DNA from 3 places in the Paenibacillus hamazuiensis genome. Region 2 is predicted to be linked to each of the others. Evidence: predicted binding sites of a transcription regulator. Region 2 holds the regulator's gene; each other region holds the start of a gene.

Region 1 (4,848 bases), 5.8 Mb from region 2:
ATAATAATGTTAAATAATAACAGGTGAAAGGAGCGTTGTGCCGTGCTGACAACATTTGGATTTGAGGGGTTTCCCGATTAACAATTGAATAAGCTCGTAACAAGACCGTCCACCTGCTAAGTTTCATATTGGAAGAACCAGGGGTACACGATTGTTTTTGGGGATCGTGTTTTTTCATTTTTGCCGCCTGGGTTCGGGCTCGTGACGTCTGCTGCAGACGTTTTTTTGTTTTTCGGGAAATTCAAAAAACTAATTAGGAGGTATAACGATGAGCACACTTAATACATTTGGATTTGCATTTGGAGTTAATGCTTGGAAGTCGGAAACAGCTCAAGGTAAACTTAAGGAGGTTTTTGTAAATGAGTTACAAAAACGGAAAAGATGTTCTTCCCCCTAGCTTGCTTAAACAGCTGCAAGAATACATTCAGGGTGAGATTATTTATATACCGAAAAAAGAACAAAAACGCGCGGGATGGGGCGAGAACAACGGAACCCGCCTGTTCATCAAACGGCGCAACAACGAAATTTTTCAGCAGTATCAGAACGGCTCAACCGTAAGGGAGCTGATCGAAAAATACCATCTGTCGGAAGACAGCATCCGTAAAATCATCGTCAAAACCCGCGTCAGCCTGGCGCGGCAGGCGGAGATGTGATGGCACGGACACACATGAGCCGCGGACCGGTGGAAGGGTCCATCGGCGGCGGACGAACCCGGAGGCGCAGAAGCGGCCTCCGGGTTATTTGTATAGAGATTAATTAGCTGGAGACGTCCAACATTCCGAATCGCGAGAAAAAACTTCCGCCGCCGGGGGCCCCACCAAGTATTCGGAATTTGCTGCGAAGCGTATCTTCACTTTGTTGGGGGAGCAGCTATCGCTCTTAAGTTTTCCTCATGCGACCGGTCAGTGAAAATGAACGATCTGCACATGCTCGTCGTCTTTCATCGCGTTATCGAGCACCGCGACGATCCGGATGTTCTCCGTCGGCAGCTGCAGCTCGGGGTATATGTCGCCCGGTACCCGCAGCAGGGTCGTATCCCCCGACCAATGCGCTTCCCGGATAATATACTCGTCCTCTTGGCGGATCAGTGCGATTTGTCCGCTGGCGCGAAGCGGCTGTGTCGTTCCGAACAGCAGATAGTCGCCTTGGCGAATGCCGAGTCCGGCAAGTCCCTCGTCGGCGAGCTGCAGCGCGAACTGGGCCTCGGTCACCCGGGGCAGTTGCAGGTGCGGGGCGCGGGACAAGTCGGCATCGTCCAGGCTCAAGCTGAAAAAGCGCTTCGTTCGGCCTTCGGCGACCACCGGTATGATTTTAGTTTGCATCGTCGGCCTCCTCTTTTACATATCCGACGACGCCTCTTTCCTTACTGTAAAGCATCGTTGAACGGCCTGTTCGAACGGCAAAATCGATGCCACCGCTTCTAAACCGGTTGTCCTGCCCCCGAATGCCGGCTTGAAAATCATCCTCCCGCCGCGAGGCGAGCGACTGCCTGACGAAATGCTCCAGCCTGCGCAGCGCAAACGCCGGACGGACGCGAAATATGCTTGCGATCGAAGCGGCCGCTTCGGTCTTGTGCTCCGGCAGCTCCAGCGCGAGCAGCATAAAAGTGGGCACGCAAAGGTGCATCGCGAACTGATCGGCCTTAGCCTCCTGAAGCCGGATGAAATCGATCGGCATGACCAACTGGTTGCCGGCGTGAAGCAGTATATGGCACAGCTCGTGGGCGAAATCCTCCATCTGCTCCTCGCGCGAAAGCCTGCTGTCGAGAATGATCGAGCCCATGCCGCCGCGTTCGAGCGCCCTGCTGCTCATCTCTGCATAATGCACCCAAATATCAAGCTTGTCCGCTATAACTTCCGGCTCCAGCTGCTCCGGCTGCGTGATTCCGAGATGCTGCAGCATTCCGCTCACTGTCTCCTCCAGCGGCGTCATTTTATATCCGTACTTCATAAATTCCCTCCATATATCTGACCGTATTAAAAAAGTTCAAGCCTCTTCATTCGCCGTTACCCATAGAACGGGAATGAACGTTCGATATATAGGTTGAAGAAAAGCCTTTCCGAGGGCTTTCCGCTTCATTCTCCTTGCCGCTGTCCAGGAGAGCGTCCCGCTTCCCGCTGCTTGATAATATCCCAAATCTGCCTAAGCTCCGCGCGCCGTTCCTCCGGGGCCTCGAGCAGCTCCTTGAACCACAAGCCGAGCTCGGGATCGGTATCCTGCAGCGAAAGCTCGGGGAGAACGGTTGAGGAGGAGGTGGCGGTACTTGCATCTTTATCGGCATGGCCGTTCCTACTGGCTGAACCTTCGGTATCATCTCCCGAACCTGAAGCTTCCGCAGTAGCATCGTCGGCATTTGTGGTACCTGCGGTAGAGGGGGCCGTATGGCGAAGTCCCATTACGGCATCGCCGCTTAATCGCGGACTGCGCTCTGTGGGAACGTTGTGCACCTGAGAACGGCTTAAAGAGAAATGCGCTCCCCTTGCAAAAAGCGTTCCGGGGCCCCCGGGACGGCGCTCGGCGAGACCGCTTCTATGCGAACTCCCTTCGCGAATCGGCCCTTCCACCGCTTGATCGCTCGTGCGCGAGCGAGTGCCCGTTGCGGGATGTTCCCCTGCGGAACTGCCCGAACCTGAAGCTTCCGCGTCAAATCCGCCACGAGACGGTTCCTTCGGCGGAGTTGTTCCGAGCAGTTCGTCCACGCTAACCTGCAGCAGCACGGCCGCTTTGCGGATGGTGTCCAGCGACGGCTCCCGATACCCTGTTTCGTAACCGGCATATGTACTTTTGGCGATACCCAGCTCATCGGCCATACGCTGGATGGACCAGCGGCGGCTTTTGCGAAGCTGCTGCAATTTCGGACCGATCATTTGTCTTCATCTCCGGCGAACTTATGTTTGTATATATAGTTTCGCATAACGCGTACGTTTTTTCAATAGTCTGGAAATAAATTAAAATTTATGCTTGAAATGTACGCGAAATGCGTACATAATATAATTGAATAGGAACATATGTTTGCATAGAAGGAGCCGTGAACCATGACGAAATGGACGAAGACGGATCAAGAGCATTTCAGGGAACATATTTGCGGAGCATGTCCCGGCAGTCTTTGGGGAGAGAAGAGCATTTGCCGCATTCATCAAATATCGATCGGACAAGTTGAGGACTGCCCGGAATGGAAGCCGCGATCCGGAGCGCGTAAAGCGGTAGTGAGGGAAGCGGAGGAAGATTATGGTTCCTCCTCCGGACAAGCCTTCGAAAGAGCCATCCAGGTGGATGAGGAAGTTAAAGACTACTCGTGGATGGTGCGCGAAATGGTCCGCTTGCGGGAAGAACTGGAACAGATCGACACCGGCTTAACGTCCAAATACGGAATCGATGCCGCCCAACCGAAAGGCAAGGGCACGTACAGCAGCGTCGTATTAAGAGAAGTGCAGAAGCGGGATAAATGCTGGAAGCGGCTTTTGGCGCTGGAGGAGAAGGTGAAGCGGATCGACGCGGCGGCGGAGCAAGTGAAGGACGGCCGATACCGGACCGTGCTCGAATGTATGTTGGACGGGCAGCGGATGAACGCGATTGCCCGGCACATCGGAGTGTCGCGGCAGCGGCTGTACGAAATTCGCCGGGATCTGATGGTGCAGCTTGCATCTTATATGTATGGAGAGGAAGTAAGCAGAGATCGGACGGGTTGATGATTTGATTATTTAAGGCATATTAAACCAAAATTCAAATAAAATCCTTTCCGGTTTATATGTAATGACAGGAACAATGAACAATCTGGGTGAACCCTGGGTTGGACAGGGAGCTGACGTAGGGCGGCTCCTTTTTGTTTCCGGTAGTAAATCTTTTGTGGAAGGAGGAGGAACATTTTGGGCAAGGATGGCTCGTACCGGCAACCCTTAAATCAGTAAGCACGCCTAGAGCCGGCCAAGCTGTTTCGGCATATACTGTAAAGGCCAATGGCGGGTCTGGAATAACGGCTACTGCATAGATCCATCCAGTAAACTCACTATGGACTTCGGCTTTAGACTGTACCCTACTGGAGCAATCGTCAGTTGCAGCGTGCCTGTGCTATAGCTGTTCTTGTATGCACAGGCAGCGTCACAGGGTACGATACTTTTGTAGAGTACAAGCGTATCTTCCGGCAAAAACCGCCAAGGCGTCGCGACGGCCGCGCCGTATGGAGTGTATATGCGGTTGGTGCAGTAACAAATCGGTAAAGAATACGGACCTGTACAGCTTTTGATTAAGGAGCTGGGCAGGTAGCGAGCGTCTGTTTCGACCATCGCGCAAAACGCCAACTTATCGTCTTGAAGAAATGGTACACCTTAACAACGCATGGCATCAAAAAAAGTTTGAGGAGATGTACTCTCTCATCAAATATTATGCACCCTATTGGCTGAGCGGTCCTGGAAAATAGATGGCTAAGCTTTTATAAACAATAAATATGGGGTGATAAGATGAGTACGGATCTGGGTATAAGTGTAAAAATCTTTGGCGCTGTTGGCGATGGAGTCACTGACGATTCATCGGCAATTACAAACGCTGTGAACAGTGACGAGGGCACGATTATTTTCCCTAAGGGAGTATACGCTGTAGACGCCAACTTAACTTTACCGAAGTCAAAAAAGGTCGTATTTGCTGCCGGTGCCAGATTGAAAGTAAACGCCGGTCGTACTGTTGCCATAGACTCCCCGATAGACGCACCTTTGCAGCCAATATTTACAGGAAGTGGGACCTACACAACCAGTGTAAAAGGGTCCGTATTTTATCCGCAATGGTTTGGCGGTACTAATGAAGGGGACGAGGAGAAAGGCGTCATCACCTACAGGGCCTCTATCTCCGCAGGAT
Region 2 (4,848 bases):
AGCTGCATAGAATGCTCAAGCAGCAGCTGCTTGGCGGCGGCAAACGCCCGGGCCAAGTATCGCTTATACAAGGGGAGCTTTCCCGGTTTTTCCACTAAAGCGTTTGCAAAGAGTATGTTCAAAACTTAAATCGGGTTTCGGGCATACTCTTCATTTTGTACATATCCTAAGGAGGAGATTTTTACAGTGGCTGACAAAACTTATACGAAAGAAGACATTTTGCGCATCGCGAAAGAAGAAAATGTTCGCTTCATCCGCCTTCAGTTTACCGACCTGCTCGGTACGATCAAGAATGTGGAAATTCCCGTAAGCCAGCTGGAAAAAGCGCTCAACAACAAAATGATGTTTGACGGATCCTCCATCGAAGGTTACGTGCGGATTGAGGAATCCGACATGTATTTATATCCGGATTTAAGCACCTGGGTTGTTTTTCCATGGGTGACCGAAGATAAAGTAGCCCGTTTGATTTGCGACATTTATTTGCCGGACGGCCGTCCGTTCCCGGGGGACCCGCGCTGCATTTTGAAAAACGCCCTGAAGGAAGCCGAGGAGATGGGCTTTACGGCGATGAATGTCGGTCCGGAACCGGAGTTTTTCCTGTTCAAGACGGACGAGAAGGGCAATCCGACCCAGGAGCTGAACGACCAGGGCGGTTATTTCGATCTTGCACCGACGGATCTTGGGGAAAACTGCCGCCGCGAAATCGTCATCACGCTGGAGGAAATGGGCTTTGAGATCGAAGCCTCCCACCATGAGGTAGCACCCGGACAGCACGAAATCGACTTTAAATATGCCGATGCGCTCAAAGCGGCCGACCAGATCCAAACGTTCAAGCTCGTCGTTAAAACGATCGCCCGCAAGCACGGCTTGCACGCCACATTTATGCCGAAACCTCTGTTCGGCGTGAACGGGTCGGGTATGCACTGCCATCAGTCGCTGTTCCGCGGCAACGAAAATGCGTTTTACGATGAAAGCGACAAGCTCGGCCTCAGTACAACCGCCAGATATTATATGGCAGGCATTTTGAAGCATGCCCGTGCGTTCGCTGCGATCACAAACCCGACCGTCAACTCGTACAAGCGTCTGGTACCGGGTTATGAAGCTCCTTGTTACGTAGCATGGTCAGCCAGCAACCGCAGCCCGATGATCCGTATCCCGGCTTCCCGCGGCCTCAGCACCCGGATCGAAGTGCGCAATCCGGATCCGGCGGCAAATCCTTATTTGGCTCTGGCTGTCATGCTGAAGGCCGGTCTTGACGGCATCAAGCACAAAACGCAGCTGCCGCCGCCAACCGACCGCAACATTTACGTCATGAGCGACGAAGAGCGCGAAGAGCAAGGGATCCCGAGTCTGCCGGTGAATCTGAAAACGGCAATTGACGAGCTTTTGCGCGACGATGTGATCTGCGACGCGCTCGGCGATCATGCTCTGGCGCATTTCGTGGAATTGAAAGAAATCGAATGGGACATCTATCGGACCCAGGTGCACGCTTGGGAAAGAGACCAGTACATGTCGTTGTACTAATACTAAGAAAAAAAGCCCCTCTTGCCTCGGCTTCGGCCGGCGAGAGGGGCTTTATTGCATTTGCATGAGGGATGGCGATCGTCGATTAATGAATGTCTCTGAACAGTCCGATCACTTTGCCCAGGATGGTTACGTTTTTCAAAATAATCGGTTGAAGAGTGGGATTCTCGGGCTGCAGGCGGAAATGATCGCGTTCCTTGTAGAAGCGCTTCACCGTTGCTTCATCATCTTCCGTCATGGCGACGACGATGTCGCCGTTGTTGGCGGTCGGCTGCTGGCGGACGATGACGTAGTCGCCGTCGTGGATGCCGGCATCGATCATGCTGTCGCCGATGACGCTGAGCATGAACACGTTGTCGTCGTTCACATAATGGCTCGGAAGCGGGAAATAATCTTCGATGTTTTCAGTGGCCGTAATAGGTACGCCGGCGGTTACCCGCCCGATGAGCGGCACCCGCACGACGGAAAGAGCGAAAGCGCCCGATCCTTCGCCGCTGCCGTCCAAAATTTCGATGGCTCTAGGCTTGGTGGCGTCCCGGCGAATTAAACCTTTCTTCTCCAGTCTTTCCAAATGTCCATGAACTGTGGAACTGGAGGCTAGTCCCACCGCTTCGCCGATCTCTCTGACGGACGGCGGGTAACCTTTGTCTTTGACCTCATTTTTAATAAATTCCAGTATCGCTTGCTGGCGGTTGGAAATTTTCCCCACGGTCATCACTCCATATTTGTATTCGTTATCCAAAGTATAGCACAGAACCGGAGTTCGTACAAACATAAGTTCGAGAAAACATATTGACCCAAACGAATGTTCGTGTTATTATGAGACCAGAACAAATGTTTGGAGGTCATTTCAATGTATACAAATTCAGCGTTAGTAAATAACAAAGCAGACACATCGGTGATTAAACATAAAAAGCTTGTTCGCTTTTTGTTCGTATTGTTTGTCGTTTCAATCATATTTACTTTTTCTGCTTTAGTAACGGTGTATGCGAGCGGAGAATCGGCCTCGGTCAAAACTTCCGGAACCGCGGAGACCAGATCAGTTGTCGTTATGCCAGGAGACACGCTGTGGTCAATCGCTTCCGCCAACAAAACGCGAGATCAGGACATACGTACATACATCGATAAAATCAAGGAAGCGAACAAGTTGAAGAGCAGCGTTTTGAAGGAAGGCCAGCTGTTATTTTTACCTTGACCTTTCGTACGTTCTGCCACCGTGTTATACTAAGTTTACCATTTTCATAGAGAGGGTGGGGTAGAACGTTGGAACAATTGCTAAGGGAATTGTTGGACCGCTTCACCGGCCTAGAAAATCGAATGATCGGCCTTGAAAATCGCTTCATCGGCCTCGAAGATCGGATGATCGGCTTGGAGAACCGCATGTCCGGTTTGGAAGACCGGATGACCAAGCTGGAAAACAATATGCAGGAAGTAAGGGCGGAAGTTCGGGAGCTGAATCAGCGGGTGGACAGGCTGGAGAAGACTCTTCAAGAATATCATGCGGAAAATATCAATGCCGACAATGTTATTCTTGAAAAAGTCAGGTTGACCCATGACAGATTGGATTACCAATTAAGCAGAATCGCCAAAGCTGAGGAACAGCTTCATTTACTTGTACATAATTAATGATCAGGCCCTATCGAGGGCCTTTTTACTTTGTCTGTGAAGCTGGCTTGACAATATGTACAGACAATGTCAAAGTATATTTTGTATTTTGGAAAAATGGACTATGAAGGCGAACATCGGGAGGACACTCATGAGCGAAAACAATCCGGACTATATTGAGCGAATTAATCAGTTGGCCAGGAAAGCGAAAGCCGAGGGGCTTACGGACGCGGAAATCGACGAACGCAACGAATTGAGAAAAAGGTATATAGAAGCATTTAAAACTTCGCTGCGTGTCCAATTGGACAATATCAAATTTGTCGATAAAGAAGAGTAGAAGATTAAGTTATTAGGGGGATCGGAATGTCGCGAAAATGGGAACGCATGGTTCAAAAAAATACGAAGCATCTGAATAAGCAGCGGGTGAAAGTTGGGAAAAAACCGCTCTCCGGCGCTTCATCCGACGAAGGGGTGACGATTCGCGGGAGAAGCTGGTTTTTTCCCGTCATATTGATCGCGGTCGGTATTTTCTGCTTTATTTCGTTCCGGGGCCTTGCCCAGCAGGACAATATGTATTGGATAACGGGCGGCTGTTATATTTTGCTCGGTATATTTACATATCTCGTTCGCCGGCCTTATTTGAAAATCGGAAAAAAGGAGCTGTCCACCCGCCGGTTTTCCGGAGTGCGCACGCTGGAAGCTGCCGATATTAAGCAGATCACGCTGATGAAAAACGCGTTTATCATCGAAGGTAAACAGAAAAATGCGCGGTGGATTTTTTCGCAATTTTATCATTTAATGGACATGGGTCAAGCGGCGGCTCAGCTTAGGGAATTTGCCAAAACTCACGCGGTTCCTTTAAAAGACGAAGTGTAATCGAAGCTAACAACAGAGGGGAGCAATAGATTTTATGGCCATTAAGGCAGTATTATTCGATTTGGACGATACGCTGCTGTGGGACGAACGCAGCGTTAAAGAAGCTTTCCGCGCGACCTGTGAGGAAGCGGGAAAACAAACCGGAGTGGACCCGGTTCGGTTGGAGGAAGAAGTTCGCAAGGAAGCCAGAGCTTTGTACGAATTGTATGAAACGTTTCCTTTCACCAAAATGATCGGCATCAACCCGTTCGAGGGATTGTGGGCCCACTTCACGGAAGGGAAACAGGAGCAGTTTCGCAAGCTGCAGCAGCTGGCACCCGGATATCGCCGCGAATCGTGGACTCGCGGTTTGAAGGCTTTAGGCGTAGACGATCCGGAACTTGGCTTTAAGCTCGGAGAAATGTTCGGCGCCGAACGGCGCGCCCGGCCGATTGTTTACGAAGAAACGTTCGAAGTGCTGGATCAATTAAAAGGCCGCTACAAGCTGCTGCTGCTGACGAACGGATCGCCGGATTTGCAGAAGGAAAAGCTGGCCGGCGTGCCGGAACTCACTCCGTACTTTGATCATATCGTCATCTCGGGTGATTTTGGCGAAGGAAAACCTGCCGTTTCGATTTTCAAACATGCGATGGAACTGCTCGGTATCGAAGCGGGCGAAGGCGTCATGATCGGCGACAAGCTGACGACCGATATTCTCGGTTCCAATAGTGTCGGCATGAAAAACATGTGGATCAACCGCCACGGAGTGCAGCGCTCCGACGAAATTATACCTGCTTACGAAATTCAAAACTTGCGCCAAATCCAAGGTATTATCGATTCGATATCTTAATATAAAAGATTAAG
Region 3 (4,848 bases), 890 kb from region 2:
TCTCTTGCCTTTTTGTCGCCTTCTTCTTTAGCTTGCTGCTCCAGCTCCTTGATCAGCTGTGCCGTTTCATGGCGCACTTCCTGCTCGACGTTCGTCAAAATAATTTGCTTCGCTTCCTCCGTCGTTAAACCGGAAATCCGCTCAAGTTCGGCAACCTGAGCTTTGTACAACTGATCGATTTGAGCTTGGGTTTCTTCGATACGTTTCTCTTTGTTGGCGACCTGCTCTTCTTTTTTCTCAAGAGATTCTAATTTTTTATCCAGCGATTCCTCTTTTTGCAACAATCGTCTCTCTTGTCGTTGAATTTCATTCCGACGCTCACGAATGTCTTTTTCAGCTTCGGTCCGGAGCTTGTGAATTTCGTCTTTCGCTTCAAGAACCGATTCTTTCTTCAGCGCTTCGGCTTCTTTCTTGGCCGCTTCCTTAATTTGCTCGGCTGCGTGCTCAGCGCTGGAAATTTTCGCCTCTGCAAGAGATTTGCGGATAAAATAACCAATCCCTAAGCATAGTACACCAACAACGAGAATGATTACGACCCAGATGCCAAGTGTCATCCAGTTCACCTCCTCGTTGATTCTCCAAGGGGTAAGCTTGGGATAAATCGGTTTTTTAATCCGTTTCCATTACGCTTACATTACATTTCACGAAAATAAAGTAAAAATTGGCGATTTTACTTTCCGAATCCTATAAAATGGGTAGGGATTCGTGTATAAAAATATACAATATTATTTTATATTTTGCTTGAGAACATTGTCAAGCGCTTCAAAATTCCAGTCGCCTTTTGCCTCTGTTTATTCATGTCATTAATAATTAATCTGATTAATCAAATTCAATTTCATCTGCATGCTCATCTTCGTCCGAATGCTGTTTATTCGCATGCAGGTTTTTTACCACTTGCGAAACAACACTGCCCGGGTACCCTCTTCGCAGAAGGAACGCCGCGATCTTCCTCTTCGCTTCACGCGACTGGTCGCTGCTGCGGTTCCATCTTTTCAAAGCCAGCTCGAGCGCTTGCTCATATTCGGTTTCAGGATCGATCTTTTGCAGCGCTTCCGTCGCCAGTTCCTTCGGGATCCCTTTGTGCAGCAGCTCCTGACGAACATACAATCTCCCTTTTTTTTGCGACATCACCCGTTGCTTCGTTAAGGAAACGGCATATTCGTAATCGTTAATATACCCCTCTGCCTTGAGACGCCGAATGATTTCTCGAGAAATTTCAGGATCGTAACCTTTGCCTGCAAGGCGCGATTGCAGCTCCTGCTCCGTCCGCAGCCGTCTCGATAACGCAAGGATGGCGGTTCGGTACGCCCGCTGAAGCTCATCCGCCTTTAATATTTGTTCGATCTGCCCGATATCCACAGCCGTGCCTTTAAACAGCTTATATTTGATTAATGTATCCTCATAAACTGAAAAAGCATATTTATCTTCAATGTAAATATTGTACCTTTCCTGCTGCTTTTCTTGCTTCTCGACCTTGGAAATCACTCCGCTTGGCTTGTCCACTTGCTGATCCTGATTCATTAAAAACCTCTCCAATAGTGAAAAGCACCTTTAACATATCTTAAAGGTGCTTCACGTTTACTTAGATTGTAAATTACGTTTATTCAAATGCAGCCAACAAATCGTCTTCGTTCTCTTCTTCCTCTTCATCTTGATTCGGACCCACGGTCGTGATCAAATTGCTGTTCTCGCGGATCTTCTTCTCGATCGCGTCGGCGATATGCGGATTCTCCTTCAAAAACTGCTTCGCATTTTCGCGGCCTTGGCCGAGTCTTTCGTTATTGTAAGAATACCAAGCTCCACTCTTCACGATAACGTCCATCTCGGTGGCGATGTCTACGATGCTGCCTTCGCGAGAGATGCCTTCCCCGTACATGATGTCGATATCCGCTTGTTTGAAAGGAGGCGCCACCTTGTTTTTGACGACCTTGATTCTCGTCCGGTTACCGACCATATCGTTGCCTTGTTTGATTGTTTCAACGCGGCGCACATCCAAACGGACCGAAGAGTAAAACTTGAGCGCGCGTCCGCCCGGAGTCGTTTCCGGGTTACCGAACATGACGCCGACTTTTTCACGCAGTTGGTTAATGAAAATTGCGATAACTTTGGACTTATTGATCGCACCGGACAATTTGCGGAGCGCCTGCGACATCAGGCGGGCCTGCAGGCCGACGTGAGAGTCGCCCATCTCCCCTTCGATTTCGGCTTTCGGCACGAGGGCGGCTACGGAGTCGATGACGATAATATCGACGGCTCCGCTGCGTACGAGTGCTTCGGCGATTTCGAGCGCCTGCTCGCCGGTATCCGGTTGGGACAGCAGAAGCTCATCTATGTTGATGCCCAGATTTTTCGCGTAAACCGGGTCAAGCGCGTGTTCCGCATCGATGAAAGCGGCTTGTCCGCCGGCTTTTTGCACTTCGGCAATCGCATGGAGCGCAACCGTTGTTTTACCCGAAGATTCCGGTCCGTAAATCTCAATAATTCTGCCACGCGGGAAACCGCCGATGCCAAGCGCGATATCGAGGGCGAGCGAGCCGCTCGGAATCGTTTCAACTTGCATATGGGTGGATTCGCCGAGTTTCATGATCGACCCTTTGCCGAATTGCTTCTCAATTTGCCGAAGGGCCATTTCCAGTGCTGCGCGACGGTCTGTCAAAACACTCACTTCCTTTTTCATTTATAAGTATATAATACCTTCTTTTTCGGACATTGCCAAGTATTTTTTCGAACATACATTCGCTTTTTTTGGCAAAATAAAAACCGTAACCAAGTTAGCGACTCGTTACGGTTCTTCCGTTTCATCAAATATACCACAATTTCCGTTTTTTTGCAACGCTCAAACTTGCTTCAGCACTTTCCATAATTGATAAAGCGCGTTTTTAGCCGACCTCAGTTTATTCGTTTCCCGGTTGCCGGAAAGTTTGAGCAATTCCACGTTCGTACCGCCGCTGTGGGCTACGGCGACATATACCGTTCCGGCCGGTTTGCGTTCCGACTCTCCCGGTCCCGCTACGCCGGTAATCGCCACCCCGAAATCGGAGCCCGTCGTAAGGCGAACGTTTTGCGCCAGCAAAACGGCCGTCTCCGCGCTCACCGCGCCGGGAGCGTCCGGACCTTCCATCAGCTCCATAGGGACGCCCAGCAGCTTGTTTTTGAGCCCGTTGGAGTAGCAGATGATTCCTCCGACAAAAGCTTGCGAGCTTCCCGGTATGGCCGTGATCAGATCGCCCAGCAGCCCGCCGGTGCAGCTTTCCGCGACGGACAGCGTCTGCCCTTTCTCCTGCAAAAGCCGAAGCACCGCTCGCTCGATCGGAATGTCCTCATCCGCATAGATATACTGCCCGAGCCTGCTGCGAATTTCCCGTTCCACGGGAGCGATCTTCTCGTCGGCTTGCGCTTCGCCCGCTGCGCGGGTCGTCAGCCGGATCATCACTTCTCCTTCTTTGGCATAAGGAGCGATTGAAGGATCCGACTGCGTTTCGATCAAATCAATCAGCTCGTGCTCCAGGTTCGATTCTCCAATGCCGATAAACCGCAGCACTTTCGAGAACAGCGGATTTACGCCGCCCATCTTTTGCCGTATCCATGGATTGGCGTAATTGTCGAACATCACTTTCATTTCCCGGGGAGGACCCGGCAGCAGTATGTAATGAGTGCCTTCGTGAGTAACCCCGACGCCGACGGCAAGGCCGTTGTCGTTCAGCAGAGGATCGCCGCCTTCCAGCATCAGCGCTTGTCTCGCATTGCTTTCTACCATCGGGATGCCGCGCGAGCGAAACAGCTCCTCTATCTTGTCCATGGACGGCCGGTGCATGACGAGCCGATCGCCGACAAATTCGGCCAGCACATCTTTCGTCAAATCGTCCTGCGTCGGGCCGAGGCCGCCGGTGCAAATAATAAGCTCGGCGCGATTTTTGGCGATGCTTAGCGCCTCTTTGATCCGACTCGGGTTGTCGCCGACAACGGTTTGAAAGTAAACGTTTACTCCGATATCCGCGCAGGCCGAAGCCAAATATTGCGCGTTCGTGTTGACGATTTGTCCGAGCAAAAGCTCGGTTCCGACCGCAATGATTTCCGCTTTCACGTATGTACCGCCCCCTACTTTTGCTCGTCGCTAAAATTGATCACATGTTTGTTTTTCACGAAGTAGTCGATTCCCGAGTAAATCGTGATGATTACGGCAACCCAGCTGGCAAATAGGTCAAAGCGGAAATTGATGAAAGCAAACGGGAAATTGTTAATCAATAGCGATATGATGGCGGTAATTTGCGCCGCCGTCTTCCATTTTCCCCATTTGCTCGCAGCCATGACAAGCCCCTCCAACAGAGCGATTTGCCTAAGCCCCGTAATCGCGAATTCCCTGCTGATGATCACGATGGCGATCCATGCGTCCAGCTTGCCCATTTCGACCAAAGATACCAAAACGGCGGAAACGAGAAGCTTATCCGCCAGGGGATCAAGCAGCTTCCCCAGATTGGTAACGAGCTTTCGCTTCCGCGCGATGTATCCGTCGAGGCTGTCCGTGCTGGCAGCGATAATAAAAATAAGCGCGGCGATGATTTGATTGTAGGTGATGCTGAACTGCTCCACTCTGATATGAGGAAATTTCACCTTGACCAGCAAAAAAAACATGATGATCGGCACCAAAAAAATCCTCGCCAAAGTGATCCGGTTGGCCAGGTTCATGCCACAACCTCCCCGGATAGGTCAAACTCAAACGAGTGAGTGATGCGTACCTTGGCCAATTGTCCGATGTCAAGTTTTGCCCCCGTAACGAAGACTTCCCCGTCGATTTCCGGCGCGTCGTATTGCGTCCGTCCTACGTACACGTCGTTTCGCCCGTCATAA

Evidence for each region. Region 2 encodes LexA, which represses DNA repair genes until DNA is damaged. Its sites were predicted from a motif close to CGAACATATGTTCG; they were not measured.
Region 1: MYS68_RS34820 (ImmA/IrrE family metallo-endopeptidase) is a predicted target of LexA. The motif match lies at 2,021-2,034, and genes of this name have one in related genera.
Region 3: recA (recombinase RecA) is a predicted target of LexA. The motif match lies at 2,726-2,739, and genes of this name have one in related genera.

What each region holds. Positions count from the first base shown of each region.
Region 1 covers NZ_JALRMO010000001.1:7,884,519-7,889,366, forward strand. Annotated here, with positions in the region: gene MYS68_RS34810 (CD3324 family protein) at 360-653, shown strand; gene MYS68_RS34815 (S24 family peptidase) at 903-1,322, opposite strand; gene MYS68_RS34820 (ImmA/IrrE family metallo-endopeptidase) at 1,312-1,950, opposite strand; gene MYS68_RS34825 (helix-turn-helix domain-containing protein) at 2,076-2,867, opposite strand; gene MYS68_RS34830 (hypothetical protein) at 3,036-3,689, shown strand; gene MYS68_RS34835 (glycoside hydrolase family 55 protein) at 4,458-4,848, shown strand, end outside.
Region 2 covers NZ_JALRMO010000001.1:2,130,858-2,135,705, forward strand. Annotated here, with positions in the region: gene MYS68_RS09300 (MerR family transcriptional regulator) at 1-98, shown strand, start outside; gene glnA (type I glutamate--ammonia ligase) at 187-1,524, shown strand; gene lexA (transcriptional repressor LexA) at 1,610-2,233, opposite strand; gene MYS68_RS09315 (LysM peptidoglycan-binding domain-containing protein) at 2,378-2,719, shown strand; gene MYS68_RS09320 (hypothetical protein) at 2,788-3,150, shown strand; gene MYS68_RS09325 (DUF896 domain-containing protein) at 3,281-3,466, shown strand; gene MYS68_RS09330 (hypothetical protein) at 3,493-4,005, shown strand; gene MYS68_RS09335 (HAD family hydrolase) at 4,040-4,834, shown strand.
Region 3 covers NZ_JALRMO010000001.1:3,025,772-3,030,619, forward strand. Annotated here, with positions in the region: gene rny (ribonuclease Y) at 1-554, opposite strand, end outside; gene MYS68_RS13285 (RecX family transcriptional regulator) at 820-1,521, opposite strand; gene recA (recombinase RecA) at 1,601-2,656, opposite strand; gene MYS68_RS13295 (competence/damage-inducible protein A) at 2,837-4,084, opposite strand; gene pgsA (CDP-diacylglycerol--glycerol-3-phosphate 3-phosphatidyltransferase) at 4,099-4,686, opposite strand; gene rimO (30S ribosomal protein S12 methylthiotransferase RimO) at 4,683-4,848, opposite strand, start outside.